3 regions of the Cohaesibacter sp. ES.047 genome follow, and region 2 is predicted to be linked to each of the others. Evidence: predicted binding sites of a transcription regulator. Region 2 holds the regulator's gene; each other region holds the start of a gene.
The links. The regulator LexA, encoded in region 2, represses DNA repair genes until DNA is damaged. The targets are predictions, from matches to a motif close to TGTTCNNNNTGTGTTCNG.
Positions count from the first base shown of each region.

Region 1: a site for LexA is predicted at 6,309-6,326, ahead of ruvC (crossover junction endodeoxyribonuclease RuvC). Genes of this name have one in related genera too.
Region 3: a site for LexA is predicted at 2,474-2,491, ahead of uvrA (excinuclease ABC subunit UvrA). Genes of this name have one in related genera too.

Region 1 covers NZ_LT907844.1:1,314,645-1,322,560, reverse strand. Annotated here, with positions in the region: gene tolB (Tol-Pal system beta propeller repeat protein TolB) at 1-1,061, opposite strand, end outside; gene CPH65_RS05900 (cell envelope biogenesis protein TolA) at 1,283-2,230, opposite strand; gene tolR (protein TolR) at 2,237-2,689, opposite strand; gene tolQ (protein TolQ) at 2,693-3,403, opposite strand; gene ybgC (tol-pal system-associated acyl-CoA thioesterase) at 3,623-4,087, opposite strand; gene ruvB (Holliday junction branch migration DNA helicase RuvB) at 4,080-5,132, opposite strand; gene ruvA (Holliday junction branch migration protein RuvA) at 5,129-5,746, opposite strand; gene ruvC (crossover junction endodeoxyribonuclease RuvC) at 5,782-6,285, opposite strand; gene CPH65_RS05865 (LysE family translocator) at 6,411-7,043, shown strand; gene CPH65_RS05860 (YebC/PmpR family DNA-binding transcriptional regulator) at 7,107-7,856, opposite strand.
Region 2 covers NZ_LT907844.1:4,345,527-4,353,442, reverse strand. Annotated here, with positions in the region: gene lpxB (lipid-A-disaccharide synthase) at 1-480, shown strand, start outside; gene gltA (citrate synthase) at 628-1,917, opposite strand; gene gltX (glutamate--tRNA ligase) at 2,321-3,739, opposite strand; gene CPH65_RS19920 (ComEC/Rec2 family competence protein) at 3,842-6,340, shown strand; gene lexA (transcriptional repressor LexA) at 6,477-7,187, opposite strand; gene CPH65_RS19910 (AprI/Inh family metalloprotease inhibitor) at 7,543-7,916, opposite strand, start outside.
Region 3 covers NZ_LT907844.1:3,923,004-3,930,919, reverse strand. Annotated here, with positions in the region: gene CPH65_RS17920 (cation diffusion facilitator family transporter) at 1-535, shown strand, start outside; one part of gene CPH65_RS17915 (IS630 family transposase) at 710-1,214, shown strand; one part of gene CPH65_RS17915 (IS630 family transposase) at 1,214-1,776, shown strand; gene CPH65_RS17910 (single-stranded DNA-binding protein) at 1,793-2,308, opposite strand; gene uvrA (excinuclease ABC subunit UvrA) at 2,708-5,587, shown strand; gene CPH65_RS17900 (DUF1127 domain-containing protein) at 6,246-6,398, shown strand; gene CPH65_RS17895 (hypothetical protein) at 6,706-7,338, opposite strand; gene trmFO (methylenetetrahydrofolate--tRNA-(uracil(54)-C(5))-methyltransferase (FADH(2)-oxidizing) TrmFO) at 7,518-7,916, shown strand, end outside.

The DNA.
Region 1 (7,916 bases), 2.1 Mb from region 2:
CCAATCTGGAATTCGCCCTTGTAGCGCTTGGTGAAGGCTATCAGATCACCCCGGGGCGACCAGACGGGCGTTGAGTAGCTTCCTTCGCCAAAACTGATACGCTGCACACCGGATCCATCCGCATTCATCACGTAGATCTGCTGACGTCCCCCACGGTCACTCTCGAAAGTAATCTGCTGGCCATTGGGCGAGAAGCTGGGGCTGGTATCGATGGAAGCGGAGTTGGTCAAACGGGTGATCTTGCCGTTGCGCAGATCCATCCGGTAGATATTGGCGTCCCCCTGTTGCTGCAGGCTCAAAACGATGCTGTTGCCATCTGGCGAGAAACGCGAAGAGAAGCTCATGCCGGGGAACTGCCCGACGTTGGAGCGGCGACCGGTTTCGATATCAAGCAGATACGCCCGGGGTTGCCCGTTATCGAGCTCCATGTAGGTGACTTCCTGCTTGGTGGGGGAGAAGCGCGGGGTTAGCACCAGATTGCTGCCATCAGTCAGATAGCGCACATTGGCCCCGTCCTGATCCATGATGGCCAGACGCTTGACTCTTTGATCCTTCGGGCCGCTTTCATCAACGAAAACGATGCGCGTGTCAAAATAGCCCTTTTCACCGGTCAGACGCTCATAGATGGCATCGGAGATAATGTGGGCAACCCGTCGCCAGTTCTTGGGCGTCGTGAAAAACTGCTGCCCGGTCATCTGCTCGCCGGCAAACACATCCCACAAACGAAATTCCGCCTTCAAGCGCCCATCGGCTTCCTGCGATACCGTCCCGGTGACAAGCGCCTGCGCGTTGATCACGGTCCAGTTGGCAAAGGAGGGCACTGTCGAGGAGGAGAGATTCTTCTGGATGAAGGCATTCCGATCAAGCGGGGAAAACAGGCCTGAACGCTTGAGATCGGCCTCAACCACGCGGGAGACTTCGACCGCTATTTCGCTGCCGGAAAAATCGGAGACTGCAATCGGCATAGGTTGGATGTTGCCCTGCCGGATATCAATCTCGATCAACGCAAATCCCGGCCTCACCAACGCAAGGCTGGACAGCAGGGCAAGCGCCACCACCATCAGGGCGTTGCGAATCGGCACAGAACGGGCCGGTACATCCGAAAACCGGAACGGCACGAAGGAGCGTAGCTGTTTCATCTCGAATTTCTTCCTGTCTGGTCCAGACCCCATGAGGGTCCAATCTGATCCATTTTTTCCAACTCGGCCTGGTCCGGCAATACCCAGACCGCAAATTTGTGCTGCAATCGGCAGCAGAGCGGCACTTCAAACTCGGTCGTTCCTCAGAACATTTCGCTTGGGTCGAAGGTGATCCGCACCCGTCGCCATGCGTCATATTTGTCCAGCGGCAGGTTGCTGTAAGGAGCACAGCGACGCACGGCCCGCATGGCGCTCTCCACAGCAGCCAGACCAAATTGGTTGGCTGGGAACTCGACAGGCTCGGGCCCTGAGGAGACATTGCCCTGTCGATCAAGCCCGAATTCGATCCTCACACGCAATTGTGACGCATCGGCGGCACCAACCGGAGGCGACCAACAACGGGAAATCTGCGAGCGGAGCGCATCAAGCTCGCTCTGGGTCATCGCCGCGGCTTGTGTTCCTGTCCGCGACCCGAACGAAGCGCTCTGATCATCGACCCCGGGGGTGATGTTCGTCGCTGGCTCGGCTTTGTTGGCGAGTGCCTTCAAGGCATCGGCATCAAATGAACGCTCTTTCTTTGGCGGTGTTTTTACCGGCGGACGCGGGCGCACCTTCGGCAAGGCAGCAACTGGCTGCGGCGGAGCCGGCTCAGCCTGCTTCACTTCTGGCTCAGGTGTCGGCTCTGGCTCGGGTTGTGGTTCCGGCTCGGGAACAGGCTGTGGCTTTGGTTCCGGCTCGGGCTTTGGTTCCGGCGCAGGCTCAGGTTCAGGCGGTGTGGGCTCCGGTTCTGTCGCCGGAGCAGCTTCCTGTGGTTTTGGCTCGGGCTTGGCATCGGGAACCGGCGGTTTGGGGTCCGGCTTGGGCTCCTCGGGTTCGGGCGCCTTGACGGTTTCTTCCTTGATCTCGTCCTGAACTTCGGCGTTGGCCTCACCTTTGACCACATCCGTCACATCCGAGACAGACACCAGCTCGACAGGCAGGATTTCAAGTTCGGAAACGTCATGCGTCTCCGCTGCCGGCAGGCTGATAAGCCCCCAACCGAGAAGGACAACATGCCCCACACTCGATGCAATCAAGCCGACATTCCGCATAAGCGCTTAACGAAGCTCCTCGGTGCTGACCAGACCGATTTTGGTAAACCCGGCACGGTTCATCGCGCCCATCACTTTCATGATGCTGCCGTAATCGGCATTGGTATCGCCACGAACAAAAATGCGTTCGTTGTAGCCATTCTCGGCCACAGCCAGCAGTTTTTCGATCAGATTCTCAGCCTCAACCGGCTGATCCTGAAGAAACAGCGATCCGTCTGCGCGGATGGACAAGGTCAGGGGTTCGGTCTGGCTCGAAAGCGCATTGGCCTGACTTTCAGGCAGATCGAGCGGCACGCCAACGGTCATCATTGGTGCAGACACCATGAAAATGATGAGCAGCACCAGCATGACGTCAACCAATGGCGTAACGTTGATCTCGGCAACCGGTCTGTGGCGCATGGCGCGACGTGCACCGCGCCTACGACCACCACCGGGTGTTCCCATGGATCCCATTCCCATGCGTTATCCCCTTTCATCCATCAAGCGAGAGAGAATGGCGGAGAATTCATCCGCAAACCCTTCCAGCCGCAAAGCATGCTGGGACGCCATGGACGCAAGTTTGTTGTAGGCGACAACAGCCGGAATAGCAGCTAGAAGGCCGATGGCCGTCGCAAACAGAGCCTCGGCAATACCGGGTGCGACAACAGCCAGTGAGGTACTCTTGGAAGCAGCAATGCCCTGAAAAGAGTTCATAATCCCCCAAACCGTGCCGAACAGACCAACAAACGGCGCAGCAGAGCCGACCGATGCAAGAAACAGCAAACGCTTTTCCAGACGATCAACCTCGCGGGCCAGCGTCACATCAAGCACCTTTTCGATCCGGGTCGGCAGACCGGCAACCGATCGCGCCTGCCCTTCGAAACTTCGCTTCCATTCCCGCATCGCGGCAACAAAAAGCGCCGCCATCGCATGGTTGGGTCGTCCCGACAGGGTCCGGTAGAGCTCTTCAAGCGACTGCCCCGACCAGAACACCTTTTCGAAACGATCCATCTGGCGTTTCGTTCGGGCATAAAGCAGGGATTTGTCGATGATGATCGCCCAAGACCAGACAGACGCCGCCATCAAACCGATCATGACAATCTTGACCACGATGTGGGCCTGAAGAAACAACGAGATCAGCGACAGTTCAACGTTGACGTTGGCTAGGGCTGTCTGGGCAACCTCATTGGGCATGGAGCTATGTCCTTTCTTGACCGAAACACACAAACAAACCGTCCGGTCCCATCTTGCAAAAGTCGCGACAGGTCATGTCAGCAGATTTTGTCAAAACTAGGATCAGAGGGTTTCGTCACGCAAAGCATATTAAGGACGAGAAGGCAACATTATGGTTAATGAATGCTTAAATCACGAAATTTGTTTTCGTATTCTCTCCTGAACGACCGGACATCGGGCTCAGGATTGCAGCGCGTCAACCATCAATTTGGGCAACCGGCGCGGCTTGCCCTCGCGATTGATGACCACAACGGTCACGCAGGCCGTGAACAGCAATTCGCCGTCCGTCTCTCTCAGAATAGCCTGATCAAGCACCAACCGAGCGCCTCTGATCTCACCGACGCGGGTTTCCACCACGAGAATATCGTCAATACGGGCCGACTTGATGAAATTGATATCCATATGGCGCACGGCCATCGCCAGCCGCTCGCCATTTTCCTCCGAATCGAGATCGCTGTGATGCACGCCCAGAAGACGGATATAGTCGGACCGCCCCCGTTCGATGAACTTGAGATAATTGGCGTGATAAACGATGCCGGAAAAATCTGTGTCCTCGTAATAGACCCTGACTTTCTGGCAATGGCCGAAGGGTGCCAGTCGACCCGACAGGTCGCACCATTCTGCATTCTCATGATGCTCAGGCATCATCCGTTCCTTCCGCAAACAATCCCATTTGCGGTGGAGTGTCTCTTTGGGGCACGGCCATTCCCAAATGGGCAAAAGCCTTGGTTGTCAACAGGCGTCCACGCGGCGTACGCTGAATGAAACCCTGCTGGATCAGATAAGGCTCGATGATTTCCTCAATGGCATCCCTTGGTTCCGACAGGGCGGCGGCAATCGTTTCGATGCCAACGGGCCCGCCCCCGAAAGATGAAGCGATGAGGCTAAGATACCGTCTGTCTAGGGCGTCCAGACCTTCATTGTCAACTTCCAACATCCGCAATGCCCTGTCCGCAACGTCGCAGTCAATCCGGCCTCCAGCCTGCACAATGGCGACGTCGCGCACCCGGCGCAAAAGCCGTCCCGCGATCCTTGGCGTACCGCGTGAGCGGCGAGCAATCTCGGTTGCCCCTTCCTTGGTGATGGCAACCCCCATCAGGCGAGCACCACGGGTGACAATGAATTCCAGCTCTTCGGTGGTATAGAAATTCAGCCGCACCGGAATGCCGAACCGATCCCGCAAAGGAGTGGTCAGAAGCCCCAGACGGGTCGTTGCAGCAACGAGCGTAAACTTGGCCAGATCAATCTTGACCGAACGGGCCGCAGGCCCCTCACCGATGATAAGATCAAGCTGAAAATCCTCCATGGCGGGATAGAGGATTTCTTCAACAGCCGGATTGAGCCGGTGAATCTCGTCAATGAAGAGCACATCATTCTCTTCAAGGTTCGTCAACAGGGCCGCCAGATCGCCAGCCTTGGCAATCACCGGCCCGGATGTGGATTTGAAATTCACGCCAAGCTCGCGGCTGACGATCTGCGCAAGGGTGGTCTTGCCTAGCCCCGGAGGGCCGACGAACAGCACATGGTCGAGCGCTTCCTTGCGCGACCGGGCCGCCTCGATAAAGATCGACAGGTTGGCCCGTGCCTGAGCCTGCCCGACAAAATCGTCCAGCACCTGCGGGCGCAAAGTGCGATCATTTTCTTCCTCGCCCGTCGTTGCCGAAACCAGTCGCTCTTCCTCTTCGATCATTGACTAAGCTCCTTGAGCGCATGACGAATGAGCGCAGCGGTCTGCACCCCGTCCCCTTCCCGCTTGATCACGGTGGCAACTGCCGCGCTCGCCTGAATCTGAGCATAGCCAAGATTGGTGAGCGCCGAAACCGCCTCCGCCATAGCCCTTGGCGCGCCGACGGCGTCAATCTCGGCCTGAAGTGACGCCACAGCACCATCTGTGGCGGCAAGTCCGGGGGTCTTGTCCTTGAGTTCGGAAACAATGCGCTGGGCCACCTTGGGGCCCACACCGGGCGACCGGGCCACCATCGCCTTGTCCTGCAGCGCAATGGCCGAGCTGAGCTCGGAAATCTTCAGGGTGGAAAGAATGGCCAACGCCACTTTCTGCCCAACGCCTTGCACGGTGGTCAGGAGACGGAACCAGTCTCGTTCCAGCGCTGTGGCAAAACCAAACAACTTGAGCTGATCCTCGCGCACATGGGTTTCGATCAGCACGGTTGCCGCCTCGCCAACCGGAGGCAGGGCTTGCAGAGTCTGACCTGAACAATGCACCTCGTAGCAGACACCACCAACGTCCACGAGAACATAGGTGTCTGCATATTCGTCAATCAAACCCTTGAGTTTGCCAATCATCCAGTCATCCCGCCCATTGCTAAGGCGACCGCCACTCAGGCGATCTTGTAATTCTTCTGACCCCGTTGATGGGCGTGGCATATGGCGATGGCCAGAGCATCCGCCGCATCCTCGCTGTCGAACTGCGCCTTGGGCAGCAGCATCTTGACCATCGTCTGGACTTGGTTCTTGTCGGCGTGGCCCACACCAACCACGGTTTTCTTCACCGCATTGGGCGCATATTCTGCCACTTCCAGCCCGCGCTGGGCAGGAGCGAGAAGCGATATAGCCCTTGCCTGACCGAGTTTAAGAGTGGCCGCCGCATCCTTATTGACAAAGGTCTGCTCGACCGCCACCTCATTGGGCTCATAGCGTTCGAGCACATCCATAACCCCGGTATGCAGCTGCAACAGACGGCTCGCCAGATCCGTTTTGGCATCAGACGTGACAAGCCCTGAGGCGACGAAAATCAGCCGGTTGCTGATCACGTCGATCGCGCCCCAGCCGGTGCGTCGGAGGCCGGGATCAAATCCCACGATTCGGATCGGATGCGTTTTCATGCCTTCATCCTTACCCAAGAAAAATGAACAATACCAGAACAAACTCCCAAGTCTAACAGGAATTGACTTCTCGTCACCGTGTGTAAGGATGGTAAACCGCACCGCACGTCAGGAACCCAATTCAGATGGCAGACATCAATCTTCCCCTTATCTTGGGCGCCGCCCTCATCGCAATGGCCAGCCCGGGTCCGGCAACCCTCGCCATCGCTGGCACATCCATGGCAAACGGCCGCAAGCACGGCCTGATCCTTGCCTCGGGCATCACCACAGGCTCATTTGTCTGGTCGACCGCTGCCGCGCTCGGCATGGGAACCGTGATGCTGGCGAACGCTTGGCTGTTTGAAACCCTGAAATATGCCGGTGCCGCCTATCTGTTTTATCTGGCGATCAAGTCTGCCCGCTCAGCGATGCGCCCAACCCTTGAGGATCATGCCGCCCTGCATGGCACTCGGTCCGGACTACGGCGCACCTATCTCAAGGGTCTCGCGATCCACCTGACCAATCCCAAGGCCATCCTGTTTCTGGGCTCCATCTATGCGTTGGGCCTGCCCAAGGATGCCACGCCGATGGATCTGGCCACAGTCGTCCTAGCCCTTGGGTGCCAAAGTGCCTTTGTTTGCCACCTTTATGCAGTGCTGTTCGCCAGCAAGCCAATCGTCGCCGGATACCGCAAAAGCAGACGCATTCTGGACGGCGTTTTTGCGATGTTGTTTGGCGCGGCCAGCATCAAGGTTCTGACTGCAACCGCCAACCAATAAAAAACCCCGCCTCGGCAGATGCCGGACGGGGCTTGAATTTCATTGACGAAAATCCGGAAAGGCTCAGCCTTCCAGCGAGGCCATCACTTCATCGCTCATGGTGAAGTTGGAATAGACGTTCTGCACGTCTTCGTCGTCGTCCAAAGCGTTCATGAGCTTCATGATCGTGCCTGCTTTTTCGGCATCCACATCGATCTCGTTCTGGGGCTTCCAGACGGCTTTCTGGGATTCGGCTTCCTTGCCAAACGATTCTTCAAGCGCCTTGCTGACTTCGGCCATATCTTCGAACGCGGTGTAGATGGTATGACCATCCTCATCGCTCTGAACATCGTCAGCACCGGCCTCAATGGCAGCTTCAAGCACGGTGTCCGCATCCCCAACGTCAGCAGGGTAGACAATCTCGCCAACGCGATCGAACATGAAAGCCACCGATCCGGTCTCGCCCAGCGTGCCACCATTTTTGGTGAAGGCTGCACGGACGTTGGAGGCTGTGCGGTTGCGGTTGTCGGTCAAGGCCTCGACCACGACAGCGGTGCCGGCTGGACCATAGCCCTCGTAACGCACCTCGTCGAAGTTGCCTTCATCACCCGCTTCGGCTTTCTTGATGGCCCGGTCGATATTGTCTTTCGGCATGGACTGGCCACGCGCGTTCTGGATGGCCAGACGCAGGCGAGCATTCGAATCCGGGTCCGAGCCGCCCATCTTCGCAGCAACCGTGATCTCTTTGGAGAGTTTTGAGAACAACTTGGATCGTTTGGCATCCTGAGCGCCTTTGCGATACATGATGTTCTTGAATTTTGAATGGCCTGCCATAATCCTATTTTCCGTATGTTTTGATGATCGCCGCCGGATGAGCCCATCGGAGCGCTTCAA
Region 2 (7,916 bases):
GTCATTCTGCCCGCCGTGCCTCATCTGAGGGGGCTGATTGACGAAGGACTGGCCAACTGGACGGTGATGCCGGAGGTGGTCGAGGGCGAGGAGGCCAAGTTTGCCGCGTTTCGTCAGGCCCACGCTGCGCTGGCTGCGTCTGGAACCGTGACCCTTGAGCTAGGCCTTTCCGGGGTGCCGATGGTGGTGGCCTACAAGGTCGACTGGTTGACGCGTCAGTTCAAATGGTTGCTCAAGGCACACTCGATTGTTTTGACCAATCTGGTTCTTGGGCACAATGTGATCCCCGAGTTCATCGATGATAATGCCAATGCGGATACTCTGGCTGCTCAACTTATGCCTTTGCTTCAAGAGGGCTTGGAGCGCAATCAGCAGCTTGCAGCGCTTCTCGAACTTGATGAAAAGATGCAGTTGCCGCAAGGAACGCCCAGCGAGGCGGCCGCGCGGGTCATTCTTGATTATCTACCGACGTCCAAATGAAGCGCTGCACTGGTGTGATAGCGTTTGCGTGAGGGACCTGTCTTGGCCACCGCTGCGCTCGTGACGTTCGGTGCATGGTTCGCCGAATGAGCAGAAACAAAAAAAGGCTCCCGGAAGGGAGCCTTTTTTGCGTCTTGTCGTGAACGCTTAGCGCTCGGAAATGTTCACATAGTCGCGCTGGGTTGCTCCGGTGAAGAGCTGGCGCGGGCGACCGATGCGCTGGGATGGGTCCTCGACCATTTCCTTCCACTGTGCGATCCAGCCGACGGAACGGGCCACAGCAAAGAGCACGGTGAACATGTCCGCAGGGAAGCCCAGAGCACGCAGGGTGATACCGGAATAGAAGTCGATGTTCGGATAGAGCTTTTTCTCGACGAAATACTGATCGTTAAGAGCGATCTTTTCCAGTTCCATGGCGACTTCAAGGGTCGGATCGTTTTCGATGCCCAGCTCGTTGAGCACTTCATGACAGGTTTTCTGCATGATGCGCGCGCGCGGGTCATAGTTTTTGTAAACGCGGTGGCCAAAGCCCATCAGACGGAACGGATCGTCCTTGTCCTTTGCCTTGGCGACATATTCTTCGACGCGATCGACGGTGCCGATCTCGTGCAGCATGTTCAAAGCTGCTTCGTTGGCGCCACCATGAGCAGGGCCCCAGAGGCAGGCGATACCGGCGGCAATACAGCCGAACGGGTTGGCCCCCGACGAACCAGCCAAGCGGACGGTCGAAGTGGATGCGTTCTGCTCGTGGTCTGCATGGAGAATGAAGATGCGATCCATCGCACGGGCGAGGATCGGATTCACCTTGTATTCTTCAGCGGGAACCGAGAAGCACATGTGCAGGAAGTTGCCCGCATATCCAAGATCGTTGCGCGGATAGACGAACGGCTGGCCGATGGAATATTTGTAGGCCATGGCTGCCATCGTGGGCATCTTGGCAACGAGACGCAAGGTTGCAACCATGCGCTGATGCGGATCGGAGATGTCGGTGGAGTCATGATAGAAGGCAGACAATGCACCAACGATGCCGACCATGACCGCCATCGGGTGGGAGTCACGGCGATAGCCGGTGTAGAATTTGCTCATCTGCTCATGCACCATGGTGTGACGGGTCACACGGGTGTCGAAGTCCAGCTTCTCTGCCTTGGTCGGGAGGTGACCGTAAAGAAGAAGGTAGCAGGTTTCGAGGAAGTCACCCTTTTCGGCCAATTGATCGATCGGATAGCCGCGATAAAGAAGGGTGCCTTCGTCGCCATCAATATAGGTAATGTCAGACTGACAGGAGGCAGTGGAGGTGAAACCAGGGTCATAGGTGAACATTCCGGTCTCTTTGTAAAGAGCACCGATGTCGATGACGTCTGGGCCGATTGATCCGCTTTGAACCGGAAACTCCCAAGACTTGTCACCAACTGTCAATGTTGCTTTGTTGTCACTCATTCGGCTACTCCCAAATTTTGAAAACAATTTGCTGTTGCTGTCGGAACGGAAGGGTGCGCTCAGGCGCAGCAAACCCTCCTAGGCAACAAAGGAACTGCAATTTCGGTATATGATTTTTATACGCGCCGCAAGCTCTTCTGAGGTTGGATATGCGTATAAAATCATGAAATATCAAGTTATTTCAGCGAGTTATCCTACAAAAGTATGACTAATAAATTCCATTTTACCTCCTTCTTGGTCTAATTAATTAGACCTATAAATTATGTATTTTTACCAGTCCGTTGGCTTTGCGACAGGATGATGACGAGAGGATTCGACATTTGGGAAAAACCGATGGCCTTGAAACAAAAAGGCCGGAACTGTATCCGGCCTTTTTAGCATAAAACTGCGATGATTGCAGGGGTCAGGACGCCTGATCTTTGAGGCGTGCGATTGACTCGTCCTTGCCCAGCACAACCAGGACATCAAAAATGCCCGGTGAGGTGGACCGACCGGTGAGGGCTGCACGCAGGGGCTGGGCGACCTTGCCCAGTTTCAATTCCTTTTTCTCGGCAAAGGCCCGGACCAACTGATCCGTGCTTTCAAGGGTCCAGTCCGACAACGCATCGAACTGCGGCACCAGTTCAGCCAGCATCGCGCGTGCGTCGTCGGTCAGCAACTTGGCTGCCTTTTCTTCCATCGCTAGGGGGCGGGTGTCGAACAGGAATTCAAGTCCCGCTTTCAGATCGAGCAGCGTTTTTGCGCGTTCCTTGACGCCGGGCATGGCCAGAAGGATTTGCCGTTTTTTCTCGTCATCGATTTTCGCCAGCATGTCTTCGCCATCAATGAAGGGCAGGAGCGCCGTCAGGCGTTCGAGAAGATAGTCATCGTCGGCGTTTCGCATATAGACGCCGTTGAGATTCTCCAGCTTCTTGAAGTCGAACCGGGCGGCCGCCTTGTTCATGCCGTCAAAGCCAAACCACTCGATCATCTGATCGGTCAAGATGACCTCGTCATCACCATGGGCCCAGCCCAGACGAACCAGATAGTTGCGCATGGCTTCGGGCAAATAGCCCATGTCGCGATAGCCTTCGACGCCCAGAGCGCCGTGGCGCTTGGACAGCTTTGCACCATCCGGTCCATGAATGAGCGGGATGTGGGCCATGGTTGGGCTTTCCCATCCCATTGCCTGATAGACAAGGGTCTGGCGGGCCGCATTGGTCAGGTGGTCATCGCCGCGAATGATATGGGTGACGCCCATATCGTGGTCATCGACAACGACGGCCAGATTGTAGGTCGGGTTGCCATCCGAACGCATGATGATCATGTCATCAAGGTCCTTGTTGGGGAAGGTCACCGTCCCCTGAACCTTGTCCTCAATAACGGTGCTGCCCTCAAGCGGCGCTTTGATGCGGATCGCTGGCTTGACGCCCTCTGGGGCTTCTGCTGGATCACGATCGCGCCATGTTCCGTCATAACGGGGTGGCCGTTTTTCGGCGCGCGCCTTTTCGCGCATTTCGGTCAGCTCTTCAGCGGTACAATAGCAACGATAGGCCTTGCCCTCTGCCAGAAGCTGTTCAACCACGGAGCGATGACGCTCAACGCGAGAATATTGCGACAGCGGCTCGCCGTCATAGCTCAGCCCCATCCAGTCCATCCCGGCGATGATCGCCTCGATCGCTGCATCAGTCGAGCGTTCGCGGTCGGTGTCCTCGATGCGAAGGAGCATCTTGCCGCCGTTGGCCTTGGCAAAGAGCCAGTTGAACAAAGCGGTGCGAGCGCCGCCGATATGAAGGTAGCCCGTGGGGGACGGGGCAAAGCGAGTTACAACCTCAGATGACATTGTGCTATCGGAAACCTGTATTTCGGGATAGGGTGTACCGGAAATTGAAGTCGGTTGCACAGCCCAGACAATTGGGCTGCAACCGGATTTCGCCGACCGGCAATGAAAGCTGCACTGGATCTAGCACAGCTTGACGACAGGGTAAAAGGCCTGATGGTCGAACGGAGCGAGGAAAAAGGTGAAAAAGACGCTGATCGTCCTCAGATGGCGGGGCAATCAGGTACTTTCGCTGATTTGGTCCGTCCGGATTTGGCGACAGATGCAAATCAGGTGCGTGTTGCAGACCTTGAGGGTTTATTGGAAAAGCCGGGTTTGGCGCGGCGGGTCAGCTTCTTTCTTGAGGCCATCTTCCAGCGACTTGCCGCTGATTGGCGAAGAGACGGGGAGGAGCAGAATGCCCGCTTCCTTTGGCTCGTGGCGTCGTTGGCGCTTGGCGCGGCGAGCTATTTTAATCTCCCCGATGAACCCAGCCTGACGTTTTTGCTGACGGCAACGCTCGGCCTTGCGGTGGTCGCGCTCCAACGCGCCTTGCGGGGCAGGCGGGTGTTTCTCTTGCTTGTTGTCGGTATGGGAATCTTTGGCTGTACGGCGGCGGCTTTTCAGAGCCAGTTTTTTACAACACCCGTGCTGGCCGAGGCGCGATCTGCGTCAATTGTCGGGCGGATCGAACGGGTCGAGCGTCGCTCAAGCGGTGATGAGCGTTGGACGCTTGCGGTTGAGAGCATTGAGCGCCTTGCCGCGCAGCAAACCCCACATAAACTGCTGCTTGTGCGCAAGTCTGTTGGTGGAGCCTATCGGGCGGGCGAGCGGGTACAGATCTATGCGCGTTTGGTGCCACTGCAAAGGCCGGCCTATCCAGGGGGATTTGATTACGGGCGCTATCTGTGGTCCCGTTCCATTGGGGCGCAAGGCTATATGGGCCGACGGGTCGAACGCCAGCCTTCTGTGGAGCGTGAAGGGCTGGTCGGCCTGTGGCAACAGGGGGGAGTTCTGGTTGAGCAGATGCGTTCGGCGGTTGCCGGCTATATCGGCGCTCGGATGGAGGGCGAGGCTGCGGGGCTTGCCATTGCGCTTTCGGTTGGCAAGAGGGATCGGTTGACCGAAGAGGTTGAGACCAATCTCAGGCGGAGCGGTTTGGCTCATATTCTGGCGATTTCCGGGCTGCATATGGGGCTGATTGCCATGGCGGTATTTTGGGGCATGCGCTCGGTGCTGTCTTCACTTCCTCATCTGGCACTGACTTATCCGATCAAGGAGTGGGCGGCCGGTGTCGCTCTGGCGGCGGCGGCTTTCTATCTGGTGTTGTCTGGTGCTTCTGTCGCGACGATCCGGGCCTTCCTGATGACTGCGATTTTCCTGTTGGCGATCATGGCAGGGCGGTCGGCTTTGACGATGCACAATCTTGCTTTGGCGCTTCTGGTTCTGGTGCTGATGCAGCCTTACGGGGTTATCGAGGCGGGCATGCAGATGTCGTTTGCCGCAACGGCGGCGTTGATCGCGACCTACGACCGTGTCACAAGAATGCGCCGCAGCTCTGCTGGCCGGGAGGAGGCGCTCGCTAAACGGGGAGGCTTGGCTGCAACCAGTGCCTTGGGGCCTTTGCTGCACGTCTCGCAGGGTGCTGCCAAGTGGATCATCGGCATTGGTCTTACATCTCTCATTGCCAGCTTTGCGGTTCTGCCATTCTCTGTCGCGCATTTTCAGCAAATGGCGCCGCTTGGTCTGATTGCCAACCTTCTGGTGATGCCAATCATCAGTCTTGTCGTGATGCCATTGGGATTGGTCAGCTTTGTATTGGCGCCGCTCGGTCTGCAGTCTCTTCCTCTTCAAGGCGTGCAGTGGGGGCTCGAACAGGTGATCGCCCTGTCGGGCCTCGTCTCCAGCCACAGTGACCCGAGTATGGTTGTCGTTCGGGCGGGAGGGCAATTCCTGTTGCCCGCAGTCTTGGCATTGATGCTGTTTGCCATTCATCGCCGGACAATGGCTTTGTTGGCGCTCATTCCTGCTGCGGCTGCCTTGATGTTATGGTGGGGGGGAAGCCTTGGAGATATGTGGATCTCGGAAACAGGCCGGCGAATGGCTGTCAGGGGCGTGGATCAACGGTGGCAGTTGATCGGCTCCAACCGGATGGTGCTTGATTTCTCGGCGCTGCTCCGCGCTGACGGGGATGTGCGCGCGGCACTCAACGAAGGCACGGGTGGTGGAGCCAAGGGCTTGCTGCGGACGGAAAGCTCTCACCAACCTTGGGCGTGTGATCAACATGCCTGTGTGATGGCGGGATTGAGAACGGCCTCAGGACCGAAAACAAATCTGTCTGCGGCACTGGTCAAGCATCCTGGAGCTTTTGATGAAGAGTGCGCCAGACGCGATATCATCATTTCAAAATTGCCAATCCCGTCAACCTGCATAGCGCCTAAGCTCACAATGGGACGCCAAGAGCTTGAAGCCAATGGCTCGGTGTTGGTCACCTTTGCGCACAAATCTCAAAGCCCACCGAACAGCGCACAAAGTGGCGATATCGCGAACCGCTCACGAGAGTGGGCACTGTCCATGCAGTCGGCCATGCCCAAGGGACGGCGGCCATGGCATAGAGAGCCATGATCGCGAGTTTTTATCGCCAGGCATGGTTGGGCGAAATAGACGAGTAAACGAAAAAGCAGGCGTTGTGCGTCGTTACCGGTTAGCAAGGCTGCTTTTTCGCGATCTCATACTGACTGCGGTCCAGTTTGGCCGTGATTTAATATTGGCGCAGAAGCCCAATCAACTTGCCTTGAACACGAACCCGGTCGGGCCCGAAAATGCGCGTTTCGTAAGCAGGGTTGGCTGCTTCCAGAGCGACGGAGGCACCTTTCTTGCGCAGGCGCTTGAGCGTTGCTTCCTCATCATCAACCAGCGCAACAACGATATCACCGGACACGGCATCATCGGATTTCTTGATCAAGACCGTGTCGCCATCCAATATGCCTGCTTCGATCATCGAGTCGCCACGCACTTCAAGCGCGAAATGCTCGCCACCACGCAGCATCTCGATCGGTACTGAAATCGTGTGAGACTGGTTCTGGATCGCCGAGATGGGAACGCCGGCAGCAATGCGCCCCATGACGGGCACCGACATGCTGGTGCTTTCTTCTTTTGGTTCTGGACTGATCGGTTGAGGTGGTTTCTTGCCAAGACCGCCTTCGACCACGCTGGGAGAAAACCCGCGTCCCGCCACGTTGAGGGTGGGCAGACTGGCTTCCGGCAGCTTGAGGATCTCCAGCGCGCGGGCGCGGTTGGGGAGGCGACGGATGAAGCCTCGTTCCTCAAGAGCCGTAATCAGGCGGTGAATGCCAGATTTGGAGCGAAGATCGAGCGCCAGTTTCATTTCATCAAAGGAAGGCGGAACACCGGATTCCTTGATGCGTTCATTGATGAACATAAGTAGTTCGTGCTGTTTTCTTGTCAGCATATCCCGCTCCGCCTTGGAAGGTCCAAATCACCACAGAGCCCAACAAAGCGAGTCATCAGTGGCACAAATCACGAACAAAATATACATGTTCTCGCTGTGTTCCGCAAGCTCGAAAAGGGGAACAAAGACTGACATCCGGCGAGGGTCCTTGGATGTTTGTAACAAAATTGCTTAAAGCTGCGTATATTGATCCGTTCTGTGCGATCTGGGAGGAGGGTTGGGTGCTTTTGGGGCGTTTCTGGTTTGATCGTGCGAATCTTATCGGAATACGAAGAAGACATAGAAAAAGGGCAGGGTGCGAGTGCTGCACCATGCCCTTGTAAATGGATTAGGATTGCTGAGTAGGTGTGACGTCTCAGGAACAGCCATTCTGGAAGGTTATGATCGGGTACTTTTTCAGCCGAACAGCCTGCTTCTTGATCCAGAGCTGTTTGTTCTCATGCTTGATCTTGCACCAGAGGCCGTCTGATGCCCGTGAGCATGTCAATGCTTGTGCGCAGGATTGCGGTTTGAGTGTCGCGACAGCCTCTGCGTCGTTCCGTGGCTCCACTCTGGCGTTGAGATTGACCAGGATTTTGATTGGGGTTTCAGCGCCGGGGCTGACCGGTGGCGGTGAAAATTCCTGCGGCTTGGCGCAGATCTGGCTGTAGCCGACGTAGGCGCACGAGATGCTTTCACGCGCAGCGTTGATCTTCTTTGCGATTTTTGCATTTTCGAAGATCACAGGTT
Region 3 (7,916 bases), 420 kb from region 2:
CACCACCAAGGGCAAGATGGGCTGGCTGGAAGCGGTAAGTCAATCCAAGGATCCGACGGTCTTTACGGTTCTGTTTGAAGATTCCGCAGCCATGCTCGGTCTTTTCGTGGCGGCCGTTGGGATTTCCATTTCGCACTATTTCCACATCCCGTGGATGGATGGCGCCGCTTCGATTGTCATTGGCATCATTCTGGCGTGTACCGCCTTCCTGCTTGCCTATGAGACCAAGGGCTTGCTGATCGGCGAGGCTGCCTCGGACGAGATGGAGCAGGAAATTCGGTCCATCGCTTCATCGCATCCGTCCGTGACCATGGTCAACGAACTAAGGACACTGCACCGCGGTCCCAAGGAGATCCTTGTTACGCTCAGCATCGACTTTGAAGACACGATGCAGGTCTCCAAACTTGAAAGCGTCATCGCTGATCTTGAGGAGCATATCCGGGAGCGGTTTCCCCAGATCCGTCGCCTTTTCATCGAGGCACAATCGCACAAGGATCATGAGACCGTCGCCAAACTATTTGACGATCCCGTGTAGTCCTGCATTTGCACTGGTGGACCTACGAAAAAACCCGGCTTTCGAGCCGGGTTTCTTGTATTTTGCGATCATTCGATCAAGATCGGCAGTCATACCAAGGGCGTGAAGTTCTGACTCTTTAGGGATTCCATTTTTAGCACTGGCGTGATTCAACATGGCAAAGGAGATTTTGCCATGTCTGCCGCTTTGATTCTTAGCGATGCTTTTGACGCCGATAGTTTGCGCCGTCTTGCCAAAGGATGCCGCAATGCCAAACAGAGCCGCCGCCTACTGGCCATTGCGGCTGTCTATGACGGCATGAACCGTGCTGATGCCGCCAAAGTCGGCGGTATGGACCGCCAGACTTTGCGAGATTGGGTTCTTCGCTTCAATGAGCAAGGCACCGATGGTCTTGTCGACATCAAAGCAACCGGCGCTCCCATGCGCTTGAGCCCAGAACAGCTCGAAGAGTTTGTTGCTATCGTTGAAACCGGTCCTGATCCTGAGAAGGACGGCGTCTCTGTCTGGCGTAGCCAGGATCTGGTGCGTGTGATCCAAGAGCGGTTTGGGGTCTCCTACAAGGAACGTGGAGTACGGGATCTTTTGCGCCGCATGGGGTATGTGCGCATATCTGGTCGACCTCAACATCCAGAACAAAAGCCTGAAGTCATTGATGCTTTCAAAAAAACTTCTCCGCAACGTTGGCAGCGCATGTAGGCCATTTGCCAAAGAACAAGCCCATCGAGATTTGGTGGCAAGATGAGGCTAGGCTTGGTCAGAAGAATGGACTGGCCCGACTATGGGCAAAAAAGGGAACCAGACCACGTCTGCCAGCCGATCAGCGATATAAAAATGCCTATCTGTTCGGTGCAATATGTCCAGCGCGTGGCGTTGGCGCGGGATTGATGATGCCTTTTGCAAATACACAGGCCATGCAAATGCACCTCGAAGAAGTCTCAAGGACAGTGGCGCGCGGCGCTCATGCCGTGGTGCTGATGGATCGTGCCGGATGGCATACGACAAGCAGACTCAACGTGCCCAAGAATATCACCATCCTCCTGTTGCCTTCCAAATCACCGGAACTGAACCCAGTTGAGAATATTTGGCAGTATCTGCGCGGTACCTTCCTGTCCAATCGGGTCTTCGAAGACTATGCCGCCATTCTTGATGCTGGTTGCCAAGCATGGAAGAGCCTCTCCGCCAACCCAACCATCATCCATTCAATAGGTATGAGAAAATGGGCTCAAGAAGGTCAGAATTAAATGCCGTTGGTATCAATCAAAATGGAATGTCGTCGTCCATTTCGTCGCGGAAATTGCTCGATGGCTGGCTTGGGCTGGATTGCCGGCCATAGGATTCTTCTTGCGGCTCGCTGGCGAAGCTCCTGCCCGGCCCGCCGAAATCGTTGTTCTGCTGACCGGCAAAGCTGCCGCCGCCTTCATTGCGGTTGTCGAGCATGGTCAGGGTCGAGTTGAAGCCCTGTAGAACGACCTCCGTGGAATAACGATCCTGTCCGTTCTGATCCTGCCACTTGCGGGTCTGAATCTGGCCTTCAACATAGACCTTGGAACCCTTGCGCAAATAGCTCTCCGCAACACGGGCAAGCCCTTCACTGAAGATGACAACGCGGTGCCATTCGGTGCGCTCGCGGCGTTCGCCGGAATTGCGATCTTTCCAGTTTTCGGATGTTGCGATCGACAGGTTGACGATCTTCCGGCCGTCTTGCGTGGTGCGAATGTCGGGGTCAGCACCCAGATTGCCCACGAGAATGACTTTGTTGACGCTTCCGGCCATTGGTTTGTCCTTTGTCTGCTTCTGTCCGTCGCCTTTCGAGCTGACGTTGAGTTGGAGGTCAGCATAGGCGGGATTGGACGACAGTTCCATACGGGATTGGTTCAATCCCCATGCTTTGGTTGGGTCAATGGTGCGGTGTTCCATCTGACCCGCTGTGCATGATTGTAGAACAAAGTGTGTACAAAAGCTAGGCCAGACGCTAGTATGCGTGCACCGGAATCACCTTTGAAGCCTGATTGTCTTTGCAATTTATAACCCTATATGGGAGAGGAAGGCCATAAAACGGGTCTGAGGGATCACCCGGTGATCCAAGCAAAGCCCGACGACCGTACCATCCCGAACGACCAATCATACGACGAGCGGTTCAACCGTTCGACCGATAAATTGATAGATAGCGATATGGATAAGCCAGCAATTTCTTCGAACAAGTTCATTTCGATTCGCGGTGCCCGAGAACATAACCTGAAGAATGTCGACGTTGATATTCCGCGCGATCAATTGGTTGTCATGACCGGATTGTCAGGCTCGGGCAAGAGCTCGCTGGCGTTCGATACGATCTATGCAGAGGGCCAGCGCCGGTATGTAGAATCGCTGTCGGCCTATGCACGGCAATTTCTGGAAATGATGCAAAAGCCGGATGTCGACCAGATTGACGGCCTGTCTCCCGCCATCTCGATCGAGCAGAAGACCACCTCGCGCAATCCGCGCTCGACGGTGGGCACGGTCACTGAGATCTACGACTATTTGCGCCTGCTTTATGCCCGTGTTGGCATTCCCTACAGCCCGGCGACCGGGTTGCCGATTGAAAGCCAGACGGTCAGCCAGATGGTTGACCGGGTGATGGAGCTTCCCGAGAAAACCCGCTTTTTGCTGATGGCTCCCATCGTTCGCGGACGCAAGGGTGAATTTCGCAAGGAACTGGCCGAATTGGTCAAACGCGGTCTGACGCGTTTTCGGATCGACGGGCAGATGTATGATGACGGCGAGTTGCCGACACTCGACAAGAAATTCAAACACAATATTGATGTCGTCGTGCACCGGATGGTGGTCAAGGAAGGCATCGAGAAACGGCTGGCTGATTCGCTTGAACTCAGTCTTGAACTCGCCGAAGGCCTCGCGGTGGTCGAGCTGGTTGACGAAAAGACCGAAGACGGTGAGCCAAGGCAGATCACCTTTTCCGAAAAGTTTGCCTGCCCGGTCTCAGGGTTCACGATCTCCGAGATCGAGCCACGGCTGTTCTCGTTCAACAACCCGTTTGGTGCCTGCCCTGTTTGTGATGGGCTCGGCAGCGAGTTGAAAGTCAGCCCGGAGCTGGTCGTTCCGGACATGTCCCTTAGTCTCAAGGATGGCGCGATTGCGCCTTGGGCCAAGGGCACATCTCCCTTCTACCGCCAGACCCTCGATGCGCTCGCCAAACATTACGATTTTTCACTGACCGTGCCGTGGGAACAGCTTTCCTTCAAGGCGCAGGAAGTCCTTCTCTACGGCACCGGCAAGGAAAAGGTCCAGTTCGTCTATGACGATGGTGCCCGGTCCTACAAGACCCAGAAGCCGTTCGAAGGCGTGATCCCCAATCTCGAGCGCCGGTTTCGCGAGACCGAAAGCAACTGGTCGCGGGAAGAGATCAGCAAGTATCAATCAACCCATCCCTGCTCGGCCTGTGATGGGCACCGGCTGAAGCCGGAGGCGCTTGCAGTCAAGCTGGACGGGCGTCACATCTCGCAGATCGCGAGCCTGTCGATCCGTGAGGCGCGGCGGTGGGTCAACGAGTTGCCGGACACGCTGACACCCAAGCAGTTCGAGATTGCCGAACGGATCCTCAAGGAAATCCGCGAGCGCCTTGTCTTTCTCAATGACGTTGGGCTCGACTATCTGTCGATGTCGCGCAACTCTGGCACGCTTTCGGGCGGTGAAAGCCAACGCATTCGTCTTGCCTCCCAGATCGGGTCCGGTCTGACCGGTGTGCTGTACGTGCTTGATGAGCCGTCCATCGGTCTGCATCAGCGCGACAATGCGCGCCTCTTGGAGACCCTCAAACATCTGAGGGATCTGGGCAACACGGTGATTGTTGTCGAGCATGACGAGGATGCGGTGCTGACGGCTGATTATGTGATTGATGTTGGGCCTGGGGCCGGGATTCACGGTGGCCGGATCGTCAGTGAAGGCACCCCAGCTGAAATCATGGCCGACCCGGCTTCCCTGACGGGGCAGTATCTCTCCGGCGTCAAGGAAATCAGCGTCGACAACGATCTGCGCAAGGGCAAGAAAGGCAAGGCCATCAAGGTGGTCAACGCGCGCGGCAACAATCTCAAGAATGTCACAGCCTCGATTCCGCTCGGGACGTTTACGTGCGTGACCGGTGTGTCCGGCGGCGGCAAATCGACCTTTTTGATTGATACGCTCTACAAGGGCGCTGCGATGAAGCTCAATCGGGCGCGCAACATGCCCGCCCCGCATGACCGGATCGAGGGGCTGGAACATATCGACAAGATCATCGATATCGACCAATCGCCCATCGGGCGGACGCCGCGATCGAACCCGGCGACCTATACGGGCGCTTTCACGCCGATCCGGGACTGGTTTGCTGGCTTGCCCGAAGCGAAGGCGCGGGGCTATGCGCCCGGTCGCTTTTCCTTCAACGTCAAGGGTGGGCGTTGCGAGGCCTGTCAGGGCGACGGGGTGATCAAGATCGAGATGCACTTTCTGCCCGATGTCTATGTCACCTGCGACGTCTGCAAGGGGCATCGCTATAACCGCGAAACCCTCGAAGTGGAATTCAAGGGCAAATCCATTGCTGATGTTCTCGACATGACCGTCGATGAAGCTGCGGATTTCTTCTCGGCGGTGCCGTCGGTACGCGACAGGATGGTCACGCTCCAGCGTGTGGGGCTGGGATATATCAAGGTCGGCCAACCGGCCACCACCCTGTCGGGTGGCGAGGCCCAAAGGGTGAAACTCTCCAAAGAGCTATCGAAACGCTCGACCGGTCGAACCCTCTATATCCTCGATGAACCGACGACGGGCCTTCACTTCCATGATGTAGCGAAGTTGCTTGAGGTCCTGCATGAGCTGGTCAATCAGGGCAATACGGTTATCGTCATCGAGCATAATCTCGAAGTCATCCAGACTGCCGACTGGATTCTTGATCTTGGTCCAGAGGGTGGAGATGGAGGTGGTGAGATCGTCGCCGAAGGGACACCGGGCGATGTCATGGCGGTTGAACAGAGTTACACCGGGGTCTTCCTCAAGGAGATGCGCGACCGCCGGAAAAAGGTCTGACCGCAAGATGGTCTGACCGCGCCTCCCCCCGCCAATGCGTGTGCCATGCATTCGAGGACTCGAGAGAAATACTTATCCAGTCAGTGCCGAGGGCGGGTTTTTCGGTCGCTCGACCGGGTTAATATAAGTGCGTGACCTTATGCTGTCGCCTGATCCGATGCGCTTGATGCATGCTGGGCGGCAGGTTCTGCTTTTCTTCAACCCTTGCGCTGTGATGCACGGCAATTTGGCGATTCACTTGTCGTTGTGCGCCGCACCAAAGTGGTGTTTTCCCTGTTTCGCATAGCTCGATGCCTAGGTATTTCTCCGTTAAAACTGCCACTTTATGAGCTTGACAAACTGCACATACGTATAACTGCATATAATTTGGCCGATTTGCGCCCAATGCGTTTCTTCGGTGGTTTCGTTTTAAACCACTGAATTAAAGAGATAATATTTTCCGCTATGTGAAATTGATGGGGCGGCATGAAGTTCCATTCTTAAATTGCATGAGTTGCAAGGCAGCTATGCATTATCTTGCAATGCACATTAAAAAATTTTGCGCTATATATCAATTCAACGAAGCGAGGCGAGTGTTTTAGGCGTCTAGCGAATAGATCTCGCAGAAGAACGAACTTGTACCACGACTGAGTTAAACATCTTAACTAGAGGATAGATGATGATTGACAATGTTATTCATAGCTATCGTCAGTGGCGCAATTACCGTGACACAGTCGATGAGCTTAGCCGTTTGAGCAGCCGCGATTTCGAAGAAGTCGGCATCAGCCGCGCTGACATTACCCAGATCTCTCGCAGATCTGTCGGACGATAAAATTCAGGAATTCAGACTTCTACCTCCTCCCAGAAGTCTGGACAGTTTCAAAACGTCTCCTCCCCGTTTTGGAACACCATTAGAAGCCCACCGGACCTCCTCCCCCGGTGGGCTTTCTTCTTTTCAGACCATCCCCTTCCAATTCATGGCTCCAGCAATCCTGGAACTGGCGCAGTTTCTGCCGCGGTTGCATACTGCATGCATGTCAAACCGTCCTTGCACATCATGGCGATGCGCATGAGAAACCGTGCCTTCTGTTGTCACAGTAAGGTACACTAGGGTGAAAACAGCTGGATGGTGTTTTTGATCAGGAGGAAGTTGACTCGCTCAACCAGACGTCAAGTGGCTTGATAACCGGGAAGACACCGTTGTCGAACTTCCAGCTGTCGACCGCGTAGCGCTTGCCACTTTTCTTGTTCTTGATAACGGCTGTTGCGTGAGGATAGCGACCATCCAGAAAAAAGCCGCGAGCGACGGGGGCCTGATACTTGTAGTGTGTCAGCAAACCGTGCTTTTGCGCGAAGACGAGAAGGGATGTGGTGTTGCTGGCTTCGTCGATGCAATCCATTTGGCCGGGCACGCCGGAATTGTACATATCAAGGCCGCCCTTGTCCTTGTCGGATCCGACTGCCGGGCCGACACGCTTTTCGAACCAGACGACAGCCTTGCCGATGGCCTTGCGCTCTGCTTTCGGGCTTCTCTTACCCCGTGCAAGAATGCGCTTAAGTTTTCTGATGTCCTTTTTTGTCGGATGGAATGCATATTTGAGTTTGCAACCGAAGGCGTGACAGACATAAATGGTCGACTTGGTCACCGGACGATTGTTCATCGTCTTGATCCAGCGATCGGGCGAATCCGACTTTTGTGTTGCACAGCTGCCAAGGGCTGTTGCGACGATAAGGGCGAGCAAGGATCTGTTCCACTTTGATATGGCGACCATTATTTTTTGCGAATCCCTTGGCTGGTTAGAATTTCTAACTGAGATATCACTTCGAATTGTTCCTGCCAATTGCAAATCGGCGGGTTTCAAGGGCATCGCGGTCTTGAATTTTGATGTAGGAGTGGTAGTAGTCCCATTTCGTCAGAACAGCTTTTCTCGCGTGTTTTGACAATGCACTCATGCAATCGGAAGGACCGGACAAGGTGAAGCAATCCAACAGACCCGTTACGATTATCGGAGCCGGCCTTGCCGGTTCGGAAGCCGCCTGGCAGCTTGCAAACCATGGCATTCCGGTCGTCCTTCACGAAATGCGCCCGGTAAAGTCGACGGATGCGCATGTGACGGACCATTGCGCCGAACTCGTGTGTTCCAATTCGTTCCGCTCGGATGACCATGAAGCGAATGCCGTGGGCCTTCTGCATCAGGAAATGCGGGAGGCGCAGTCCCTGATCATGACGGCGGCTGATGCCAATGCGATCCCCGCAGGGGGGGCCTTAGCCGTTGCGCGTGAGGCTTTTTCGGAAGCTGTCACCGAGAAACTTCATGCCCATCCCCTGATTGCGATCGAGCGCGGCGAG